One region of the Streptomyces sp. NPDC088810 genome, then DNA from elsewhere that is predicted to be linked to it. Evidence: riboswitches for the same ligand, from Rfam matches in the RefSeq annotation. Region 1 holds a riboswitch; each other region holds the start of a gene.
What was found. Region 1 has a riboswitch for cyclic di-AMP ahead of ACIP4Y_RS24205 (M23 family metallopeptidase). Riboswitches for the same ligand answer to the same signal wherever they lie in the genome.

Region 1 (6,861 bases):
CCTTCGCCTGGGGAGCCTGTGCGGCGGCACTGATAGCCATCGTGGCCAACAGCTTCGCGACCAAGTGGATAGCCACCTCGACCGCGGACCCGGCAAGCGCCGACACGCTCGGCGCCACGGTGATAGCCCCGATCGTGGAGGAGTCCGCGAAGGCCGCCGCCGTGCTGCTGGTCTTCCTCTTCCGCCGGCGCGACTTCGCCGGGATCGTGGACGGGGTGGTGATCGCCGGGATCACCGCCACCGGCTTCGCGTTCACCGAGAACATCCTCTACCTCGGTACGGCCTTCGGGACCGACCAGCTCACCGGCGACCGCGGCATCGCCTCCGTCACCGCCGCCACCTTCTTCGTGCGCATCGTGATGTCCCCGTTCGCGCACCCCCTGTTCACCGTGCTCACCGGCATCGGCTTCGGTATCGCCGCGCTGTCCGCCGAGCGGCAGCATCTGCGGCGGATCCTGCTGCCGCTCTGCGGCCTGCTGCTCGCGATGGGCATGCACGCCTTCTGGAACGGCTCCTCCACCTTCGGCGAGTACGGCTTCTTCGCCGTCTACGGCGCCTTCATGGTGCCCGCGTTCGCGCTGCTGACCTGGCTGGCGATCTGGACCCGGCAGCGGGAGCTGCGCACCGTGCGGGCGGAGCTGCCGGCGTACGTGCTGGCCGGCTGGCTGGGGCCGGCCGAGCCGTTCGCGCTCGGGTCGATGCGGGCGCGGCGGATGGCCCGGGACTACGCCCGGCACCACCACGGGCGCCCGGCGGCGCGGGAGGTCGCCCGGTACGAGGCGGACGCCACCGCGCTGGCCTTCCTGCGGCACCGGGGGCGGGCGGGGAAGGCCGGCCCCGACTTCGTCGTACGGGAGCAGGAGCTGCTGGACGAGCTGTGGAAGCGCAGGCACGTGGCCCGGCCGGCCCTGGAGTACGCGAGCAGGGCCTCCGTACCGGCGCCGGCGCACTGGGGAGCGGCGCCGTACGGCTATCCGGCGATGCCGTACGCCGCGTACAACCCGTACCGGACGTAGCCGCCGGGGCTGCCGGGGGTGCGGCACCGCCGGAGCGGGGGATCAGCCCGGCATGAGCCAAACGACAGGCCCTAGGCGGAGGCCTGAGTCAGCCGGTCCACCTCGGCGTCCGTGAGCTTCAGCTCCGCCACCCCGACCAGCGCCGGCAGCTGTTCCACCGTCCGTGCCGAGGCGATCGGGGCCGTGATCGTCGGCTGGGCGGCGAGCCAGGCCAGGGCGACGGTGGCGACCGGGGCCTCGTGGGCGGCGGCGATCTCGTCCAGGGCCGCCAGGACCTTCCGGCCGCGCTCGGTGTCGGCGTACTTCTGGGCGCCGCCGGCGCGGGCGCTGTCGACGGTCGTACCGGGCCGGTACTTGCCGGTGAGGAAGCCCGAGGCGAGGGAGAAGTACGGGACGGCGGCCAGGCCCTCGCGGGCGGCGAGGTCCTGCAGCGGGCCCTCGTAGGTGTCCCGGGAGACCAGGTTGTAGTGCGGCTGGAGGGCGACGTAGCGGGCGAGGCCCTCGCGGTCGGAGAACTCCAGGGAGGCCTGGAGGCGCTCGGGGGTGATGTTGGAGGCGGCGATCTGCCGGACCTTGCCCGCCTTCACCAGCCCGTCCAGCGCTCCGATGATCTCCTCGACCGGCACCTGGGGCTGGTCGAAGTGGGTGTAGTAGAGGTCGATGTAGTCGGTGTCCAGGCGGCGCAGGGAGGCGTCGGCCGCGGCCTTGATGTTGGCGGCGGACAGCCCCTGGTACTCCGGGTGCTGGCTGACCTTGGTCGCGATGACGACGTCGGAGCGGTTGCCGCGGGCGTTGACCCACTTGCCGATGATCGTCTCCGACTCGCCGCCCTGGTTGCCCTCGACCCAGGCGGAGTAGGCGTCGGCGGTGTCGATGAAGTTGCCGCCGGCCGCCGTGTAGGCGTCGAGGACGGCGAAGGAGGCCTGTTCGTCCGCGGTCCAGCCGAAGACGTTGCCGCCCAGGGAGAGCGGGAAGACCTCGAGATCGGAAGAGCCCAGTTTACGAAGTGACGTCATACGACAGGTCAACGCCGGCGGGGGAAGACCGCATCCCGCCGCCGGCGTCAATTTCCCGCAAAGTGTCCCGCGCGGGGCGGGGGCGTCAGGGGGTGAGGCCCTTGCCGCGCAGCCACGCCATGGGGTCGATCCCGGTGGCCTGGCCGCCGGGGTGGACCTCCAGGTGCAGGTGCGGGCCGGTGACGTTGCCGGTGGCGCCGACGCGGCCGATGACCTCGCCGGTGGAGACCTTCTGGCCGGCCGTGACGTTGATCGAGGACTGGTGGCAGAACCACAGCTCGGTGCCGTCGTCGAGGGTGAGGATGGTGCGGTAGCCGTAGGAGCCGGCCCAGCCCGCCTCGGTGATCGTGCCGCTGTGGACGGCCTTGATCAGGGAGCCGGTGGGGGCGGCGAAGTCCAGACCGGTGTGGTAGCCGGAGGACCACATCGAGCCGGCCTGGCCGAAGGTCGAGGTGATCGTGTACGAGGAGGTCGGCAGCGTGTACTGCTTGGCCAGCCGGGCCAGCCGCGCCTCCTCGGCCTTCTTCTCGGCGGCGGCCTCCGCCTTCTCCTTGGCCGCGGCGGCCTTGGCGGCGGCTTCCTTCTCGGCCCGGGCGGCGGCGTCGGCGGCCTGCTTCTCGGCGGCGGCGAGCGCGACGGCGGTGGCCTTGCTGTCGGCCTGGCCCTGCTGCTGCTCGGCCTGGGCCATGATCCGGTTGCGCAGGGCCTCGCCCGCGTCGGTGCCGTCCTCGCTGTCGGCGGTGGCCACACCGACGCTGCTGAGCGTGGTGGTGGCCTCGGCGGCCGGGGCGTCGCCGGAGCCTTCCTCGAAGAGGGAGCCGACGGAGGGCAGGTCCGGCAGGGAGATGGAGACCGGCGGCTTGCCGGTGTTGGCGCTGGCCATGCCGCCCGCGCCGACCGCGGCCATGACGCCGACGCCGAGGACGGTGGAGCTGCGCGCGAAGCCGCCGCGCTGTTTGGCGACGCGGTGCCGGCCGCGGACCGGGGCGACGGATTCCTCGGTCGGGTTCCACTCCTCCCAGGAGCCCTCCTCGGCGCGGTAGGAACCGTAACCGAAGGTCTCGGTCTCGCGCTGAGCCGGTATGAACGGGGCTTCTGGGGCAGGCCGGTTGGACGCCACGCAGGCGTACTCCTTTCCTTCCTCCGCCTACCGGGTTAGCTGACGGGTTCGGAGCAGGAAGGTCTCCTACGCGCGTAAACCGGTCGTGGACTCCATGAGTTCACGACGGCATCCGCGTGATTCACCCCAAGGTGGTGGTTCCCCGGTTCCCTTGCGGGATTCGGCGCGTGCGCACGGAGCCGCCTCTGGTGACGGCTGGGACGACCGCGCTGCGTTATCGAACGTTAATAGACTTGCCAGTCACTTTCCAAGCCGTTCGGCTTGATCGTTCACGCTTTTGCCGGTGCAGCTATCGCCCACTACCCCGCCAAAACGGGCGAGTTGACCTGACCTCGGAAGAGTTCAGGAGTCACTTCGGGTTTTGATGGCGACTCAGATGTTATGCGTACGCGCTCGCCCGGTCACCTTCGGTGACGACCGTCAGGGCCGCCGCACGGCGAGCAGCGCCATGTCGTCGGTCATGCCGCCGCCGCAGTGCCGGCGCACCTCCGCGGCGAGCCGGCCGAGCAGTGCGGCCGGGCCCGGGAAGGTGCGCCCGGCGAGCCGCCGCTCGGGGTCGTAGAACCGGCCGTGGGCGTCCCGGGCCTCCGAGAGGCCGTCGGTGTGGAAGAGCAGGGTGGCGCCGCTCGGGAAGCAGGCCTCGGTGGCCCGGTCCGGCCACAGGCCCAGGTCGCCCATGCCGAGCGGCAGCGCGGGTTCGGCGGGAGTCAGGGTGCGCAGGGTGCCGTCGGCGTGCAGCAGCAGCGGCGGCGGGTGGCCGCGGTTGACGATCCGTACGAGGCCCTCGCCGTGCGGGAGCTCGGCGAGGACCGCGGTGGTGAACCCCTCGAACGCGTCGATCCCGTCGCGCCGGGTGCCCTCGCGGGCCAGCGCCCGCTCCAGCCGCTCGGCCACCTGCTCCAGCGTGGCCTCCTGCTCGGCCGCCTCCCGGAACGCGCCGATCACCACGGCGACGGCGGCCACCGCGCCCATGCCCTTGCCGCGCACGTCCCCGACGACCAGCCGGACGCCGTGCGGGCTGTCCTGCACCGCGTACAGGTCGCCGCCGATGAACGCGTCCTGGCGTGCGGCCTCGTAGCAGGCGGCGATCTCGAAGCCGCCGATCCGTGCGTCGGGCTCGGGCAGGACGGCCCGCTGGGCGGCCTCGGCGATCTCCCGGGCGGAGGCGAGCTGCCGGTCGCCGCGCCGGACCACCCGGTTGATGACGGCGGCCAGCAGGGCGACCGTGGCCACGGTGACCACGTCGGTGACGGTGCCCACGGTCGGGTGGGCACCGGCGTCGGTGTGCACGGCGTAGGCGGCGGCGAGGGACGCCAGGCCGGTGAGGACGGTGGTGCGCAGCGCGGACAGGGGGGCGGCGGCCAGCGGGGCGGCGGTGAAGAAAGGGACCGGAGTGAAGTCCTCCGGGGTGAGCAGGCCGTACAGGACCCCGCAGACGACGAGGAGCCCGGGCAGCGCACGGGCCGAGCCTGATCCCGGGCGGCGGCGGACACGCGCCGGCGCGGGCTCGGCACCGAGCCCCGGGTCGGGCACGGGATCGCCGGGGAGCCGGTCTCCCGCCCTGGCGTACGGGCTCTCCTCCACCTTTCCAGGGCGCACCGCGTGTCTCCCACATGTCCGACGTGCCTCCAGGTTTCCGGGCCCCGGGACACCGGGCGACCCCGGTGGACCGAAAGGGGTGTGCGAGTGGTCCCGCGCATGGCGTACACTGGAGTCACAACGACGCGGGGTGGAGCAGCTCGGTAGCTCGCTGGGCTCATAACCCAGAGGTCGCAGGTTCAAATCCTGTCCCCGCTACTGAAGACTCAGGGCCCGGAATCCACTGGATTCCGGGCCCTGAGTGTTTCCGGTACCCGTCCACCGTGCAGCCCACGGCGGACGGGCCGGCGCTCACAGCAAGTGAGCGTTCGGCGCCTTGGCGAGTTCCGCCAGTTCGGGAAGCACGACGACCTGCGCACCCCCGGCGACGAGAACCCCCGTCCCGTCGGCCGCGTGGACGAACGTGTCGGGTTCACGCCACGCGGTGACGACCCTCCGCACCCCCGCCCGCAGAATCAGCTCCGCACAGGGCGCCGGCCGGGACGCACGCCGGGCGCAGGGCTCCAGGCTGCTGTACACGGTCGCGGCAGCCACCCGCGGATCGGCCGGATCGATCTTCGCGAGCGCCGCCTCCTCCGCGTGCACCACAGGATCGGCTCCCTCACGCGAATACCCGCGCGCCAGCTCCGTACCGTCGGCGGCCACCACCACCGCACCGACACTGAACGCCGTCTCCGAGGGCGGGCACTGCGCGGCCAGCTCGCAGGCGGTGCGCAGCCAGTGGCGGTCCGCGGCGGTGGGCAGCGGGCCGGTGCCGGGGGCCGTCGGCACGTACCGCATGAGCACGACGTCCTCGATCCGGCGGGTGTCGAGCAGGCGCAGCCGTCCCCGCTGGTAGGTCCCCGGCCCGAACATGCGGGGCGCCGCGGGATCGCCGACGAACAGCGGGGCGAGGACGAGCTGGAGCTCGTCGGCGAGGCCCTGCTGGAGGAGCTGGGTGTGGACCGTGCCGCCGCCCTCGACCATCAGGCGTCCGACCCCGCGCACGTCGTGCAGGTGCTCCAGCAGGGCCCGCCAGTCCAGCGCGGGGCCGAGCGGGACGACGTCGGCGGTGCGCCCGAGGAGGCGGGCGGCCCGTTCGGCGCCCCGGTCGGTGGTGTAGACGAGCTTCTCGCCGCCGGTGTGCCAGAAGTGTGCGGCCGGGTCGAGGTCGCCGGTGGCGGTGACGGTGACCTTCAGCGGGTACTCCGGCCCACCCGCCGCCGTGCGGGCGGCGCGCCGCTCGGCGGAGTTGACCAGCAGGCGGGGGTTGTCGGCGCGGATCGTGCCGGCGCCGACGAGGATGGCGTCGACGGAGGCCCGTACCGCGTCGACCCGGTCGAAGTCGGCCGGGCCGGACAGCAGGAGCCGCTCGGGGCCGGTGTCGTCCAGGTAGCCGTCGAGGGAGACGGCGGCGGACAGCAGCACGTACGGCAGGGGCATCGGCGCGCTCTCTTTTCCGGAGGCGGGGGGTCGGCAGGGCTTGTCGGTCGGCTGTACGGCTTGGTTCAAGTTTGAAACAAACCTACACTGGCGGCATGACGACCCGCTGGCTCACCCCGGAGGAACAGCGCGCCTGGCGCGCCTACACCGCCGCCTCCCGCCTCCTGGAGGACGCGATCGACCGGCAGCTCCAGCAGGAGGGCGGCATGCCGCACCTGTTCTACACGGTGCTGGCCAATCTCTCCGAGGCCCCCGACCGGCGACTGCGCATGACCGACCTGGCCGAGACGCTGAAGATCACGCGCAGCCGGCTGACGTACGTGGTGACCCGGCTGGAGCGGGACGGCCTGGTGCGCCGGGAGAGCTGCCGCTGGGACAGGCGCAGCTCGCTCGCGGTACTGACGGAGGAGGGGATGGCCGTGTTGGAGCGTACGGCACCCGGGCACGTCGAGACGGTGCGTACCGCGCTGTTCGACCGGCTCACACCGGAGCAGGTGGGACAGCTGGAGGAGATCTGTACGGGGATCGCGCGCGGGCTGCAGGGCGAGGACGCCGCGTCCGGGGGCGGGGACGTCCCGTGGCGGCGCCGTTCGTCCTGCTCGCCGTAGATTGCTTTAACTTTTAAGCAGCGGTAGGGTCCCTGCGAAGCACTGCTTCAAATCTGAAGCAACTCCCCGGAGGGACCCGC
Region 2 (6,861 bases), on a different contig from region 1:
CACTTCGACTCGCTCACCCCGCACCGCCTCGCCGCCGAGGACCACGACGGCGTGGAGCTGCTGTTCGTCCACACCCTGCTGCAGAGCCCCACGGCCACGCTGTGCCTGGGCCCGCCGACCGGAGAGCTGCCATGAGCAACTACGAAACCAAGTTCCCCCGTTCCCTGTGGGTCCGGCTGATCATCTACATCGCCCTCGGGCACGTCCTGGCGGCGTTCCTCTACCTGCTGTTCGCGGTGGGCGGCAAGAGCTGACACCGGTACCCGGGGTCAGTCCAGCAGGCGCTCGCGCAGCCGGTCGCGGGACTCGGCCGACAGGCCCAGACCCTGCGCGAGGTACGTCTCCACGTCGCCCCAGGTCTCCTCGATGCTCGCGAAGGCCGCCTCCAGGTACTCGGCACGGGCGTCGAAGAGCGGGTCGAGCAGCTCCATCACCTCGGGGGTGTACGCGGTGTCCGCGCTGCCGCTGCGGCGGACCTTGTAGCGCCGGTGCTCGGCGCCCGACTCCAGGTAGTCGGCGACGATCGCGTCCCGCTCGACCCCCAGGGCGAGCAGCGTCACCGCGATCGAGATGCCCGCGCGGTCCTTGCCGGCCGCACAGTGCATCAGCGCGGGCACGCTGTCGTCGGCGAGCGCGTGCAGCACGCGGGAGTGCTCGGCGGTGCGCTCGACGACGATCTTCCGGTAGGAGGCGATCATGCGGGCCGCACCCTTGCCGTCGTCCAGGATCGCGCGCAGCTGGTCGAGGTCGCCCTCGCGGACCATCTTCCAGAACTCGGCGCCGTCCGCCGGGTCGCTCAGCGGCAGGTTCACGTTCCGCACGCCGGGCAGCTCGACGTCGGGGCCCTCCAGCTTCTGGTCGGCCGTGTTGCGGAAGTCGAAGACCGTGTGCAGGCCCAGGGAGGCGAGGAAGGCCGCGTCCTCCTGCGTCGCGTGCGCGAGGTGGCCGCTGCGGAAGAGCACTCCGTGACGCACCCGCCGTCCGTCCACGGTCGGCAGTCCGCCCACATCACGGAAATTGCGCACTCCGGCCAGCTCCGGCTCGGTCGACGGGACCTGCTGCGTCACGGGGGCTCCTCCCGGTCGGTCGCCGCCGTCGCGGCTCGTCGGCGGGCGCTCTGTCGACCATACGGCATCGATTTCCTCGGGCAATGAGTTGTCCACAGGCATTGCCAGAGGGGTGCGCGCACCCGATGATGTTGGCACTTGCGCGGATCTGTTGGCACTTGTGAGGTCTCGATGGTGGACATCGCCGAAAACGGTCGTACCTGGCTGCTGTCCGGCCCCAACAGCAGCTACGCCCTGCATCTCACCGACGCGGACGAGCTGCTGCACCTGCACTGGGGGCCGCGGATCGCCCTCGCCGACGCCGAGGCACTCGCGGTGCGCCCGCTGCCCGGCTACTGGCCCTTCGAGTCCCCGCTGGACGGCCGCGAGGAGTACCCCGTCGAGGGCGGACCCCGCTTCGTCCGCCCCGCGCTGTCCGTCCGCACCGAGGAGCGGCGCGGTACCGAGTGGCGCTTCGTGTCGTACGACACGGAGGGCGCCGAGCTGCGGCTGCGCTTCGACGACGACGGCGTGGGGATCACGCTGCACTACCGGATGCGCGACGACGTGGTCGAGCGCTGGGTGACCGTGGTGAACGGCGGCCACGCGCGCGTGGAGCTGCTGCGGGCCGACGCGGCCACCTGGACGCTGCCCGACCGCGAGGGCTGGCGGCTGTCCCTGCTGCACGGCCGCTGGGCCGCCGAGTCCCGGCTCACCGCCGCCCCCCTCGGCTACGGCGAGAAGGTCATCGGCAGCCGCCGCGGCCACACCGGCCACCAGCACCTGCCCTGGGTCGCCCTCGACACCGACGCCACCGAGGAGCGCGGCGAGGTCTACGGCTGCGCGCTCGGCTGGTCCGGCTCCTGGCGCATCGCCGTCGCCCAACTCCCCGACGCGCGCGTGCAGATCACCGGCGGCGCCGGCTACGACGACTCGGGCCTGCTGCTCCTCGCGCCCGGGGAGTCGTACACCACCCCGGTCTTCGCGGGCCTGTGGAGCGACGGCGGCTTCGGCGGCGCGAGCCGCGCCTGGCACGCCTACCAGCGCGCCTACGTCATCCCGGACGCCGACCGGGACCGGCCCGTGCTGTTCAACTCCTGGGAGGCCACCTTCTTCGACATCTCCGAGGAGCAGCAGCTCGCGCTCGCCCGCCGGGCCGCCGAGATCGGGATCGAGCTGTTCGTCGTCGACGACGGCTGGTTCGGCGCCCGCACCAGCGACCGCGCCGGCCTCGGCGACTGGACGCCCAACCCCGACCGGTTCCCGCACGGCCTGAAGCCCCTCGCCGACCAGGTGCACGGCCTGGGCATGCAGTTCGGCATCTGGGTCGAGCCCGAGATGGTCAACCCCGACAGCGACCTGTACCGCGCCCACCCCGACTGGGTGCAGTACCAGCCGGGACGAAAGCGGACGGAACTGCGCAACCAGCTCGTTCTCAACCTCGCGCGCGAGGACGTCCAGGAGTACCTCTGGGAGCGGCTGGACACCCTGCTGTCCAGCGCCCCGATCGATTATGTGAAGTGGGACTTCAACCGCTGCTTCACCGACGCCGGCTGGCCCGGGGAGCCGTACCCGCAGCGCCTGTGGGTGGACCACGTCCGCGCCCTGTACGCCCTTCTGGACCGGCTGCGGGCGGCCCATCCGGGTGTCGCCTTCGAGTCCTGCTCGGGCGGCGGCGGCCGGATCGACCTCGGCGTGCTCGGCCGCACCGACCAGGTGTGGACCTCCGACAACACCGACCCGCTGGACCGGCTCGCCATCCAGCACGGCTTCACCCAGATCCACCCCGCGCGCGTGATGGCGGCCTGGGTCACCGACAGCCCCAACACCCAGCTCAACGGGCGGGTCAGCTCACTGCGGTTCCGGTTCGTCAGCGCCATGGCGGGCGTGCTCGGGGTGGGCGGAGACCTGACGGAGTGGAGCGCTCAGGAGCTGGCAGAGGCCCGGCGGTGGGTGGAGCTGTACAAGGAGATCCGCCCGGTCGTGCAGCACGGCGAGCTGTACCGGCTGCGGCCCCCGGCGGGCGGTCTGAGCGCCGTGCAGTACCTCCGGGGCGAGGAGACGGTCGTCCTCGCCTGGCTCCAGGCGCAGAGCCACGGCGAACCGGCCCCGGCGGTGCGGTTGCGCGGGCTCGACCCGACAGCCTCGTACGAATGCCGTGAAACGGGCGAAGTGCACCGAGGTGCCGTACTGCGGCACCACGGGCTGCACACCGGACTGAAGGGTGACCTGGACGCGACGGTTATCCGGCTGCACCGCATCTGAGCCTTCTGTCCGAATTGACCCCTTCATTCCAACTCGGTGTGAAATGAAGGGGCCTAGGAATGGTGTGCGTGAGCAGCGTCATATCCGTGACCGAGCGTCGCGCGTCATGTCCACGTAATGCCCGGGTGTGCAGGGGAAATTGAGGGGGCGAAGGGGCGGGGATGCACCGTGGGTGACCGTGCGTCCCCGCATCCGACCACCCGGAACACGAACAACCGGAATCGGTTGCTTGTGTCGTACGTCCCGCTCGCTTACGTTCGCCACCCAACCGGACGGAACGCCGAATCCTGCCGCCGTCCGGACTCCCCACACATGACCCGTGTCGGCAGGAGCGGGGGACCCACCAGGTACGACTGCCTGTCCCGGTCTCCGCGACAGGCTAGGGGTGCAGCCGTGTGCGCACGGCCGGGCAGCTCCAGCCCGAACCCGACAGCTGACCTCGCAGGCGCCGGAGAGGAACAGCTCCATGCCCGCCAAGGGTAAGCACCGACGCCCCAAGACCCCGCGTTTTTCCCGCTCCCTGGCCGTCGCCGGAACCGGCGGCGCCGCCCTCGCGCTCCCGCTGGTGGGGGCCACCGGAGCGCACGCCGCGACCCCCGCGCAGTCCGTGCCCGAAGCGGCCGTGCAGTCCCTTCCGGACGCGGCCGGGAAGGCCGCCGCCCAGCCGGAGGCGGGCGTGCGCACCTACACCGTGCGCGGCGGCGACTGCCTCGCGAAGATCGCCCAGGAGCAGCACGTCAGCGGCGGCTGGCAGCGGCTCTACGACGACAACCGGCAGGTCGTCGGCGCCGACCCGGCGCTCATCCACCCGGGCCTGAAGCTCAGCCTCGGCGGGCAGGCCGCACCGGCCCGCACCGAGTCCGCCGCGCCGAAGCCCGCCCGGCCGGCCGCCCCGAAGCCCGCCCGGCCGGCCGGGTCCGGCACCGCGCAGACCGCCTCCGCCGGCTACACCCTGCCGGTGGCCGGCGCCACCATCGGCACCGGCTACCACGTCGCCGGCAGCATGTGGTCCAGCGGCTACCACACCGGCGTCGACTTCGTCGTCCCGACCGGCACCCCCCTCAAGGCCGTCGCCGCGGGCACCGTCGTCTCCGCCGGCTGGGGCGGCGCGTACGGCAACCAGGTCGTCCTCAAGCTGAACGACGGCCACTACGCCCAGTACGCCCACCTCTCGCAGCTCTCCGTCTCGGCCGGCCAGACCGTGACCGCGGGCCAGCAGGTCGGCCTGTCCGGCGCCACCGGCAACGTGACCGGACCGCACCTGCACTTCGAGATCCGCACCACGCCGGACTACGGCTCGGACCTGGACCCGGTCGCCTACCTCCGCGCGCACGGCGTTCCCGTCGGCTGACACCCGCCCCCCTGCCCGACGCCGCCTATTCCTGACTTGGCATATTTTTGAGAGTGGCTCATCTCACCGTTCGTCAACCCCGGCCTACGGTCGCGTAGGTCACATCGAAAGGTGAATCATGGTCCGACGTGGCAGACGATTCGAAGAATGACAACGCATCAGTGATCGGGTCGTACGTGGCGGTGGGGGACAGCTTCACCGAGGGCGTCGGCGACCCCGGCCCCGACGGGGCGTTCGTGGGCTGGGCCGACCGCTTCGCGGTACTGCTCGCCGACCGGCGCCCCGAGGGGGACTTCCGGTACACCAACCTCGCCGTGCGGGGGAAGCTGCTGGACCAGATCGTGGCCGACCAGCTCCCGCAGGCCGTCGAACTCGCCCCCGACCTGGTCTCCTTCTGCGCGGGCGGCAACGACATCATCCGCCCCGGCACCGACCCGGACGAGGTCGCCGAGCGCTTCGAACGCGCCGTGGCCCGGCTGACCGAGGCCGTCGGCACCGTTATGGTGACGACCGGCTTCGACACCCGGGGCATGCCCGTGCTCAAGCATCTCCGGGGCAAGATCGCCACCTACAACGGGCACGTCCGGGCCATCGCCGACCGGTACGGCTGTCCCGTCCTCGACCTGTGGTCCCTGAAGTCCGTGCAGGACCGCAGGGCCTGGGACAACGACCGGCTGCACCTCTCGCCCGAGGGTCACACGCGCGTGGCGCTGCGCGCCGGACAGGTCCTCGGCCTGGACGTCCCGGCCGACCCGGAGCAGCCGTGGCCGCCGTTGCCGCCCCGGGGCACCCTGGACGTCCGCCGCGACGACGTCCAGTGGGCCCGCGAGTACCTCGTCCCCTGGATCGGCCGCCGCCTGCGCGGCGAGTCCTCCGGTGACCACGTCACCGCCAAGGGCACCCTCTCCCCGGACGACATCAAGCTGCGCATCGCCTCGGTGGCCTGACCCGGCGAACCGCGCCCCGCCGCCTGCGTGGGCGGGCGGGGCGCGGTCGGGTCAGTGGCCCGGGGTGGCCGGCGTGCACGGTGCGGCCCGTGTGCTCACCGTGCCCGTTCGGTCAACGTCTTCCGGTCCAGGCCCAGTTCCCGGGCAAGGGCGTCGTCCACCCACTCCTGTGCGCGGGAGCGCGCCACCGCGCCCGGGTACGACGTCAGCTGCACCGCCAGGCCGTCCAGCAGCGCGGTCAGCCGCAGTGCCGTGCCGGCCGGGTCCGCGCAGGCGAACTCACCGGCCGCCACGCCCTCGGCGATGACCTCCGCGATCGCCGCCTTCCACTGCTTGTCCAGCTCCCGGGTGACCTCCCGCAGCGCCGGCTCGCGCAGGGCGACGGCCCAGCCCTCGATCCACAGCCGCCAGCCCTTGGCCTGCCCGGTCGGCGCGTACCAGCGCACCGCGGCCCGCAGCCGGCGCAGCGCGGTGGTCCGCCGGTCCACCACCTTGCGCAGGCGCGCGAGGTCGTCCTCGGCCGCGTACGCGAACGCGGCGGCGACCAGCTTCTCCTTCGTGGAGAAGTGGTACAGCACCAGCGCGTTGCTCACCCCGAGGGCCGCGGCCACGTCGGCGATCCGCACCGCCGCCACGCCCCGCGCCTCGATCTGCCCGATGGCTGCCCGCAGCAGCTCCTCCCGCCGCTCGGCCACGCTCAACCGCACTCTTGCCACGCGCTCACCCTAGTCGTAGTCGATCGCAGGTGAGCGTCACCGGTCGCAAACGATCCCGTCCCCTCGGCCTCCGCGCCACCATCCCCAGCCGCCCGGCCCGGAGTTGACCACCACCTCAGGGCCTCGACGGCCCGACGGGCGTGGAACGGATCCTCACCGGCGGCCGGGGCCTGCCCCTGCCTGCCCGGACTGTCGGAGGGGCCGACCATAATGGAGGGCCTCACCCACTCCACCGGGAGGTACCGTGACCGGTTTGCGTTCTCCGAGCTCCGGGCTCCGCGCGCTGCGGCCCGCGGCCTTCGGCGCGGACCCGGGCGGTGAGCGCCTGGCACGCATCCGCCGCTCGCCCCACTTCAGGAACGGTGTCTTCCAGAACCCCGGCGGCCCCGCCCGCACCCGCCCCTCCGGCTCCACGATGGACCTCGCGAAGGTGTTCCTGGACAAGGACACCCGGCCGTTGCGCGCCCCCGGAGGCACCGTCCCGGTGCACCCCACCACCTTCGCCGACCTGGCCGGACCGCCCACGACGGGGCTGC
Region 3 (6,861 bases), on a different contig from region 1:
AGGCGCTCGGCGAGCCACCCGCCGGTCCGGATACCGTCAAGGAGTGACCAACGAGCCCGGCCCCCCGACCGCCCCCGCCCTCTTCACCTGGGAGTTCGCCGCCGATCCGTACCCCGCCTACGCCTGGCTGCGCGAGCACGCGCCGGTGCACCGGACGCGGTTGCCGAGCGGTGTCGAGGCGTGGCTGGTCACCCGGTACGCCGATGCCCGGCAGGCACTGGCCGACCAGCGGCTGAGCAAGAACCCGGCGCATCACGACGAGCCCGCGCACGCCAAGGGCAAGACCGGCATCCCGGGCGAGCGCAAGGCCGAGCTGATGACGCACCTGCTGAACATCGACCCGCCGGACCACACCCGGCTCAGAAGGCTCGTCAGCAAGGCGTTCACCCCCCGCCGGGTCGCCGAGTTCGCCCCCCGGGTGCAGGAGCTGACCGACCACCTCATCGACGGGTTCGCGAGCAGCGGATCGGCCGACCTCATCCACGAGTTCGCCTTCCCGCTGCCCATCTACGCCATCTGCGACCTGCTCGGCGTCCCGCGCGAGGACCAGGACGACTTCCGGGACTGGGCGGGCATGATGATCCGGCACGGCCAAGGCCCCCGGGGCGGGGTCGCGCGGTCGGTGAAGAAGATGCGCGGCTATCTCGGCGAGCTGATCCACAAGAAGCGGGAGGCGCTGCCCGCCGTGCCCGCGCCCGGCGAGGACCTGATCTCCGGCCTCATCCGCGCCTCCGACCACGGTGAGCACCTCACCGAGAACGAGGCCGCCGCCATGGCCTTCATCCTGCTGTTCGCCGGCTTCGAGACGACCGTCAACCTCATCGGCAACGGCACCTACGCCCTGCTCACCCACCCCGAGCAGCGCCGCCGGCTGCAGGAGTCCCTGGCCCGCCGGGAGACGGACCTGCTGGAGACCGGCGTGGAGGAACTCCTGCGCTACGACGGCCCGGTGGAGCTGGCCACCTGGCGGTTCGCCACCGAGCCGCTGACCATCGGCGGCCAGGACATCGCGCCGGGCGATCCGGTGCTCGTCGTCCTCGCCGCCGCCGACCGGGACCCGGAGCGGTTCGCCGACCCGGACGTGCTGGACCTCGCCCGCCGCGACAACCAGCACCTCGGGTACGGGCACGGCATCCACTACTGCCTGGGCGCGCCGCTCGCCCGCCTGGAGGGCCAGACCGCGCTCGCCACCCTGCTCACCCGGCTGCCGGACCTGCGGCTCGCCGCGGACCCGGCGGAGCTGCGCTGGCGCGGCGGGCTGATCATGCGCGGCCTGCGCACCCTGCCGGTGGAGTTCACGCCGGTGAGCGGGGGCGGCGGCGGTCAGTAGTCCAGTTCCGCGAACCACTCGCCCCGGCCGCCCGGCGTCAGGTCGAGCAGGTGCCAGACGGGGTTGAGGAGGTCGATGCCGCGCTGGTCGATGTCCTCGGCCATGCGGGGGCGGGCGGAGTAGAAGTGGCGGACCGTGCCGTCGGCGTCCCGGGTGAAGACGGAGACGGTGGAGTCCTGGACGCCGTCCTCGTCCTCGCTGCCCAGGTCGTACTTGAAGGTGCTGTCCCCGCAGCTCAGCAGGCGCAGCCGGGACCAGCCGCGGTTGCGGGCGTGCTGCCGCAGCGCGGGCGGGTCGGCGGCCGCGACGACGGCGAGGTCGGCGTTCCGGGCGAGGTGGTGGGCGATGCCGTTGTAGCCGTCGATCCACAGGGTGCACATCGGGCACGGGCTGGTCTGCCGTTTGCCGTACATGAAGTGGTAGACGATCAGCGGCCGGCCGGGGCCGGTGAACAGCCGGCTCAGGGTGACCTCGCGCACCGGGGTGTCGCCCGCGTCGAGGTCGGCGGGGCCTTCGAGGAAGACGTAGTCGTCGACCTCGGGGCCCTGGGGGAGCGCCCTCCGCTGGGCCGCGACCTTCTCGCGGTGACGCATGAGCTCGATCTCGGCGTGGCGGAGTTCCTCGCGGGCGGCGAGGTAGTCCGCGGACTCGCCGGGCAGTCGGGTGTGCCGGAACATCGTGGTCCTCCTGGCTGGGAAGCCCCCCGGGTCATGTCGGGTCCATGGTTCCGGTTGCCGTACTCGCCCGCGGTGCGACGGCGCCGTTCCCGACGGGTGACAGCGGGGGAGCGACGGGAATGGTGACGGACCCTCAGCCGGAAGATGACAACACCTCAACTCTGTGATCTTCACGTGATCTGCGCGGCATGAACTTGTGACAAGTGATCGTCTGCCGATACGTTCACCCATCAGCGCGGCGACCGGCTCGATCCGCCGCGCCGGCTCTGCTGTCGCTCGAAAGGCTCCTGCATGCTCTCCGGGAACGGTCGACACCGTCGCCCCCGCCAGGCCCCCGCCCTCCTCGTCGCGGCCGGAGTGACCGGCTCCGCCATCGCCATCCCGCTCCTCGGCGCGGCGAGCGCCAACGCGGCCGACGGCACCACGTGGGACAAGGTGGCCGAATGCGAGAGCGGCGGCTCCTGGAGCGCGGACACCGGCAACGGGTACTACGGCGGCCTGCAGATCTCGCAGGAGGACTGGAACGCCTACGGCGGCGGCCAGTACGCGGCCAGCCCCGACCAGGCCAGCCGCAACCAGCAGATCGCCGTCGCCGAGAAGATCCTCGCCGACAAGGGCACGACCCCGTGGGCCACCTGCGCCCTGCTGTCCGGACTGACCTCGGGCTCGGGCTCCGTGGACGTCGACACGGGCGTCGGCGGTTCCGGTGACACCGGCGGTTCGGGTGACTCGTCCGGATCGGCCGAGAAGCCCGATACTTCCGGCAACCCCGGTTCCTCCGGCAGCCCCGGTTCCTCCGGCGGCTCCGGCCCGGCCGGTCTGCCGGGTTCGTCGCCTTCCACCGGCGCCGGCTCCGACGCCGACTCGGACTCCGGTTCCCCGTCGGACACGACCACCACGCCGAGCGGAAAGCCGGAGAAGAACGCCGGTACGGAGACCGGCTCCACGGGGACCAACACCCCCAAGTCGGACAAGTCCGCTTCGCCGGGCACCGGAAGCGCACGGGAATCCGCCCCGACGGCCACCCCGAGCACCGGCGCCGGGGACAACCCCCAGCAGGCTGCAGGTTCTTGGAGCCTGGTCGACACCGGAGCCCTCAGTGGCGGACGCCACCGCGGGGCGAGCGCGAACGAAAACGTGACAAACGGTCAGGACGTCGCCTCTTCCGGACGGCACGCAGCACGCGAAACGGACACGTACACCGTCCGCGAGGGCGACTCCCTCGCCTCCATCGCCGACTCCCTTGAGGTGGACGGCGGGTGGCGCGCGCTCTACGCCGGCAACAAGAAGGCCATCGGCGCCGACCCGAACCACATCAGCGCCGGTCAGACCCTGGAAGTCGCGGGCGAAACCGGCGCGAAGTAGCCGGAGTTGACGCCCCACTTAACGCCCTAATGTCCGGTTTGGCGAAAGTGTGGGATGAGTCTCAGAAGCCCTGATCGTCTTTGAAATTCCGCGGATCGCGTGTCTACGGTCGAGACCGCTCGTCACCACGAGCCCCGGCAGTCGCAACGCCGAATCCTGCCAGCGGTTGCCCGGGAACAGTCGTCGCGTCAAGCGCCGTAGGCAGGAGCGGGGGACCCAAGGTAAGTGCCGGGCCCGGCAGTTGAATGCCGGAACCGGCTGGGGGTGAAGCCGCGCATCCCGCGACAGCGGGAGCGCGGCCGGGCAACTCAACCGGCCCGAACCCGACAGCTCACCTCGCAGGCGTCGGTGAGGGGATCGATCCATGCTGTTTACCGGCAAGGGCAAGCACCGCCGTCCGTCCAAGGCCGTCCGCGCCATCACGCTCGCCGGTGTCACCGGCGCCGTCGTCGCCGCCCCGCTGATGGCGGCCGGCAACGCCTCCGCCGCCACCTCCGCCGAGTGGGACAAGGTCGCCCAGTGCGAGTCCGGCGGCAACTGGTCCATCAACACCGGCAACGGCTACTACGGCGGTCTGCAGTTCTCCGCCTCCACCTGGGCCGCGTACGGCGGCACGCAGTACGCCGCCACCGCCGACAAGGCCAGCAAGGCGCAGCAGATCGCGGTCGCCGAGAAGGTCCTCGCCGCGCAGGGCAAGGGCGCCTGGCCGGTCTGCGGCACGGGCCTGTCCGGCACCCCGTACAACGGCTCCGCCCCGAGCACCTCCTCGAACTCGGGCAGCGGCACCACCACCACCCGCTCCACCGAGCAGCAGGCCGCCTCCCGCTCCGCCGAGCGTCCGGCCGCGAGCGCGAGCAAGGGTCAGAGCAAGACCGTCACCACGCCGACCGGCAAGAAGGTCAAGAAGGGCGACGGCGAGTACAAGGTCGTCACCGGCGACACGCTCAGCACCATCGCCCAGAAGCACCACGTGCAGGGCGGCTGGAAGAAGCTGTTCGAGCTGAACAAGGACATCGTCGAGGACGCCAACCTGATCTACCCGGGTCAGCAGCTGCACCTGAAGTGACACCCGGCTCCCAGCCGGATCGCGGGGCCCGCACGTCCGTGCGGGCCACCCTGAAGGCTCCCGTGCGGGCCACCCCCCGTCCCCACGGGCCCCCGTCCCGGTGCGTGTTCCCCCGTACGCACCGGGACGGGGTTTTTTCATGCCTGCCGTCAAGCCCTTTGTTTCACGCAGGAACAAAAGGTACGGTCGCCTTGTCCACGGGACGGTCGGTCGGTGGCCGACGCCCCCGGGACGGTTAGGCTCTAGGCGCAAGGCACACCAGCCCCGCACTTCCAGCGTCACATCCAAGAAGGAGATGCTCGTGCCGTCCATCGACGTCGTCGTAGCCCGGGAAATCCTGGACTCCCGAGGCAACCCCACGGTCGAGGTCGAGGTCGGCCTCGACGACGGCAGCACGGGTCGTGCCGCCGTTCCGTCCGGCGCCTCGACCGGCGCCTTCGAGGCCATCGAGCTCCGCGACGGTGACCCGAACCGTTACCAGGGCAAGGGTGTCGAGAAGGCCGTCCTCGCCGTCATCGAGCAGATCGGCCCGGAGCTGGTCGGCTACGACGCCACCGAGCAGCGCCTGATCGACCAGGCCATGTTCGACCTGGACGCCACCGACAACAAGGGCTCCCTCGGCGCCAACGCCATCCTCGGCGTCTCGCTCGCCGTCGCCCACGCCGCCTCCGAGGCCAGCGACCTCCCCCTCTTCCGCTACCTGGGCGGCCCGAACGCGCACCTGCTGCCGGTGCCGATGATGAACATCCTGAACGGCGGCTCGCACGCCGACTCCAACGTGGACATCCAGGAGTTCATGATCGCCCCGATCGGCGCGGAGTCCTTCTCCGAGGCCCTGCGCTGGGGCACCGAGGTCTACCACACCCTCAAGAAGGTCCTGAAGAGCAAGGGCCTGGCCACCGGCCTCGGTGACGAGGGCGGCTTCGCCCCGAACCTCGGCTCCAACCGTGAGGCCCTCGACCTCATCCTCGAGGCCATCCAGGAGGCCGGCTACACCCCCGGCGAGCAGATCGCCCTGGCGCTCGACGTCGCCGCGTCCGAGTTCTACAAGGACGGCTCCTACGTCTTCGAGGGCAAGACGCGCTCCGCCGCCGAGATGACCGACTACTACGCCGAGCTCGTCGAGGCGTACCCGCTCGTCTCCATCGAGGACCCGCTGTTCGAGGACGACTGGGCCGGCTGGAAGACCATCACCGAGAAGCTCGGCGACAAGGTCCAGCTGGTCGGCGACGACCTGTTCGTCACCAACCCCGAGCGCCTCGCCCGCGGCATCGAGGAGGGCGCCGCCAACGCCCTGCTGGTCAAGGTCAACCAGATCGGCTCGCTGACCGAGACCCTGGACGCCGTGGAGCTGGCCCAGCGCAACGGCTTCAAGTGCATGATGTCCCACCGCTCCGGCGAGACCGAGGACGTCACCATCGCCGACCTGGCCGTCGCCACCAACTGCGGCCAGATCAAGACCGGCGCCCCGGCCCGCTCCGAGCGCGTCGCCAAGTACAACCAGCTGCTGCGCATCGAGGAGATCCTCGACGACGCGGCGGTGTACGCCGGCCGTAGCGCCTTCCCGCGGTTCCGCTCCGCGAACCAGTAGGCACAGCGAGGGCTGAGCCTGCCCGGGCTAAGTCCTAGCCAGTCGTACGTACGTCCCCGTACCCGGTCCCGTACCGTGTCCGGGGACGTACGCACGTGTGAAAGGGGAGGCGGAGAGCCAGATGGCCGTGAAGGACCGGGACCGTTTCTCCACCGCGACCAGGCTGCGGCTGCTCGGCGAGCAGACGGCGGCCCGGGTCTACCGTTCCCAGACCAAGCGGCAGGCCCGCCGCTCCCGCCTCACCGGCCGCGCGGCACTGCTCGCGCTGGTGCTGTGCTCCCTGGTCGTCGCCCTCGCCTACCCGATGCGCCAGTACGTCTCCCAGCGGGCGGAGATCGCCGACCTCCAGCGGCAGCGGGAGCAGGCCCGCGAGCGCGTCGAGCAGCTGCGTGACCTGAAGGCGCGCTGGCAGGACGACGCCTACGCCGAGCAGCAGATCCGCCGCCGGCTGCACTACGTGAAGCCCGGGGAGACCGGGTACGTGGTCATCGACCCGGGCGCGGCCAGGCCGTCCCGCGCCGACCTCGGGGCCGCCCACCGGCCCTGGTACGCGAACGTCTGGGACGGCGTCGACAAGTCCGACGCCTCCGACCAGTGAGCCGGCGTCAGGCCGGTACGACCAGAAAGCCACTCTGAAAGCAGTCATGGAAACGCCTCCGCCGCCCACTCCGCGCACCGAGCCCACCGACGCGGACGTTGAGGCCTTCAAGCAGCAGCTGGGCCGCCCGCCGCGGGGCCTGCGGGCCATCGCGCACCGCTGCCCGTGCGGTCAGCCGGACGTCGTGGAGACGGCACCGCGCCTGCCCGACGGCACGCCCTTCCCGACGCTCTA

Region 2: linked by a shared signal. The riboswitch ahead of ACIP4Y_RS07425 (peptidoglycan DD-metalloendopeptidase family protein) and the one ahead of ACIP4Y_RS24205 (M23 family metallopeptidase) in region 1 are both predicted to bind cyclic di-AMP.
Region 3: linked by a shared signal. The riboswitch ahead of ACIP4Y_RS18210 (transglycosylase family protein) and the one ahead of ACIP4Y_RS24205 (M23 family metallopeptidase) in region 1 are both predicted to bind cyclic di-AMP.

What each region holds. Positions count from the first base shown of each region.
Region 1 covers NZ_JBIVJQ010000007.1:382,835-389,695, reverse strand. Annotated here, with positions in the region: gene ACIP4Y_RS24215 (PrsW family intramembrane metalloprotease) at 1-1,016, shown strand, start outside; gene ACIP4Y_RS24210 (aldo/keto reductase) at 1,088-2,032, opposite strand; gene ACIP4Y_RS24205 (M23 family metallopeptidase) at 2,118-3,152, opposite strand; cyclic di-AMP (ydaO/yuaA leader) riboswitch at 3,160-3,328, opposite strand; gene ACIP4Y_RS24200 (PP2C family protein-serine/threonine phosphatase) at 3,573-4,751, opposite strand; tRNA gene ACIP4Y_RS24195 (tRNA-Met) at 4,876-4,949, shown strand; gene ACIP4Y_RS24190 (dihydrofolate reductase family protein) at 5,043-6,173, opposite strand; gene ACIP4Y_RS24185 (MarR family winged helix-turn-helix transcriptional regulator) at 6,269-6,781, shown strand.
Region 2 covers NZ_JBIVJQ010000002.1:163,415-170,275, reverse strand. Annotated here, with positions in the region: gene ACIP4Y_RS07445 (XRE family transcriptional regulator) at 1-135, shown strand, start outside; gene ACIP4Y_RS07440 (DUF6126 family protein) at 132-254, shown strand; gene ACIP4Y_RS07435 (tyrosine-protein phosphatase) at 270-1,067, opposite strand; gene ACIP4Y_RS07430 (alpha-galactosidase) at 1,239-3,311, shown strand; cyclic di-AMP (ydaO/yuaA leader) riboswitch at 3,580-3,772, shown strand; gene ACIP4Y_RS07425 (peptidoglycan DD-metalloendopeptidase family protein) at 3,778-4,662, shown strand; gene ACIP4Y_RS07420 (SGNH/GDSL hydrolase family protein) at 4,824-5,609, shown strand; gene ACIP4Y_RS07415 (TetR family transcriptional regulator C-terminal domain-containing protein) at 5,705-6,325, opposite strand; gene ACIP4Y_RS07410 (MBL fold metallo-hydrolase) at 6,570-6,861, shown strand, end outside.
Region 3 covers NZ_JBIVJQ010000005.1:90,705-97,565, reverse strand. Annotated here, with positions in the region: gene ACIP4Y_RS18230 (hypothetical protein) at 1-47, shown strand, start outside; gene ACIP4Y_RS18225 (cytochrome P450) at 44-1,330, shown strand; gene ACIP4Y_RS18220 (DUF899 family protein) at 1,324-2,007, opposite strand; gene ACIP4Y_RS18215 (transglycosylase family protein) at 2,299-3,372, shown strand; cyclic di-AMP (ydaO/yuaA leader) riboswitch at 3,556-3,732, shown strand; gene ACIP4Y_RS18210 (transglycosylase family protein) at 3,737-4,438, shown strand; gene eno (phosphopyruvate hydratase) at 4,740-6,029, shown strand; gene ACIP4Y_RS18200 (septum formation initiator family protein) at 6,151-6,627, shown strand; gene ACIP4Y_RS18195 (DUF501 domain-containing protein) at 6,674-6,861, shown strand, end outside.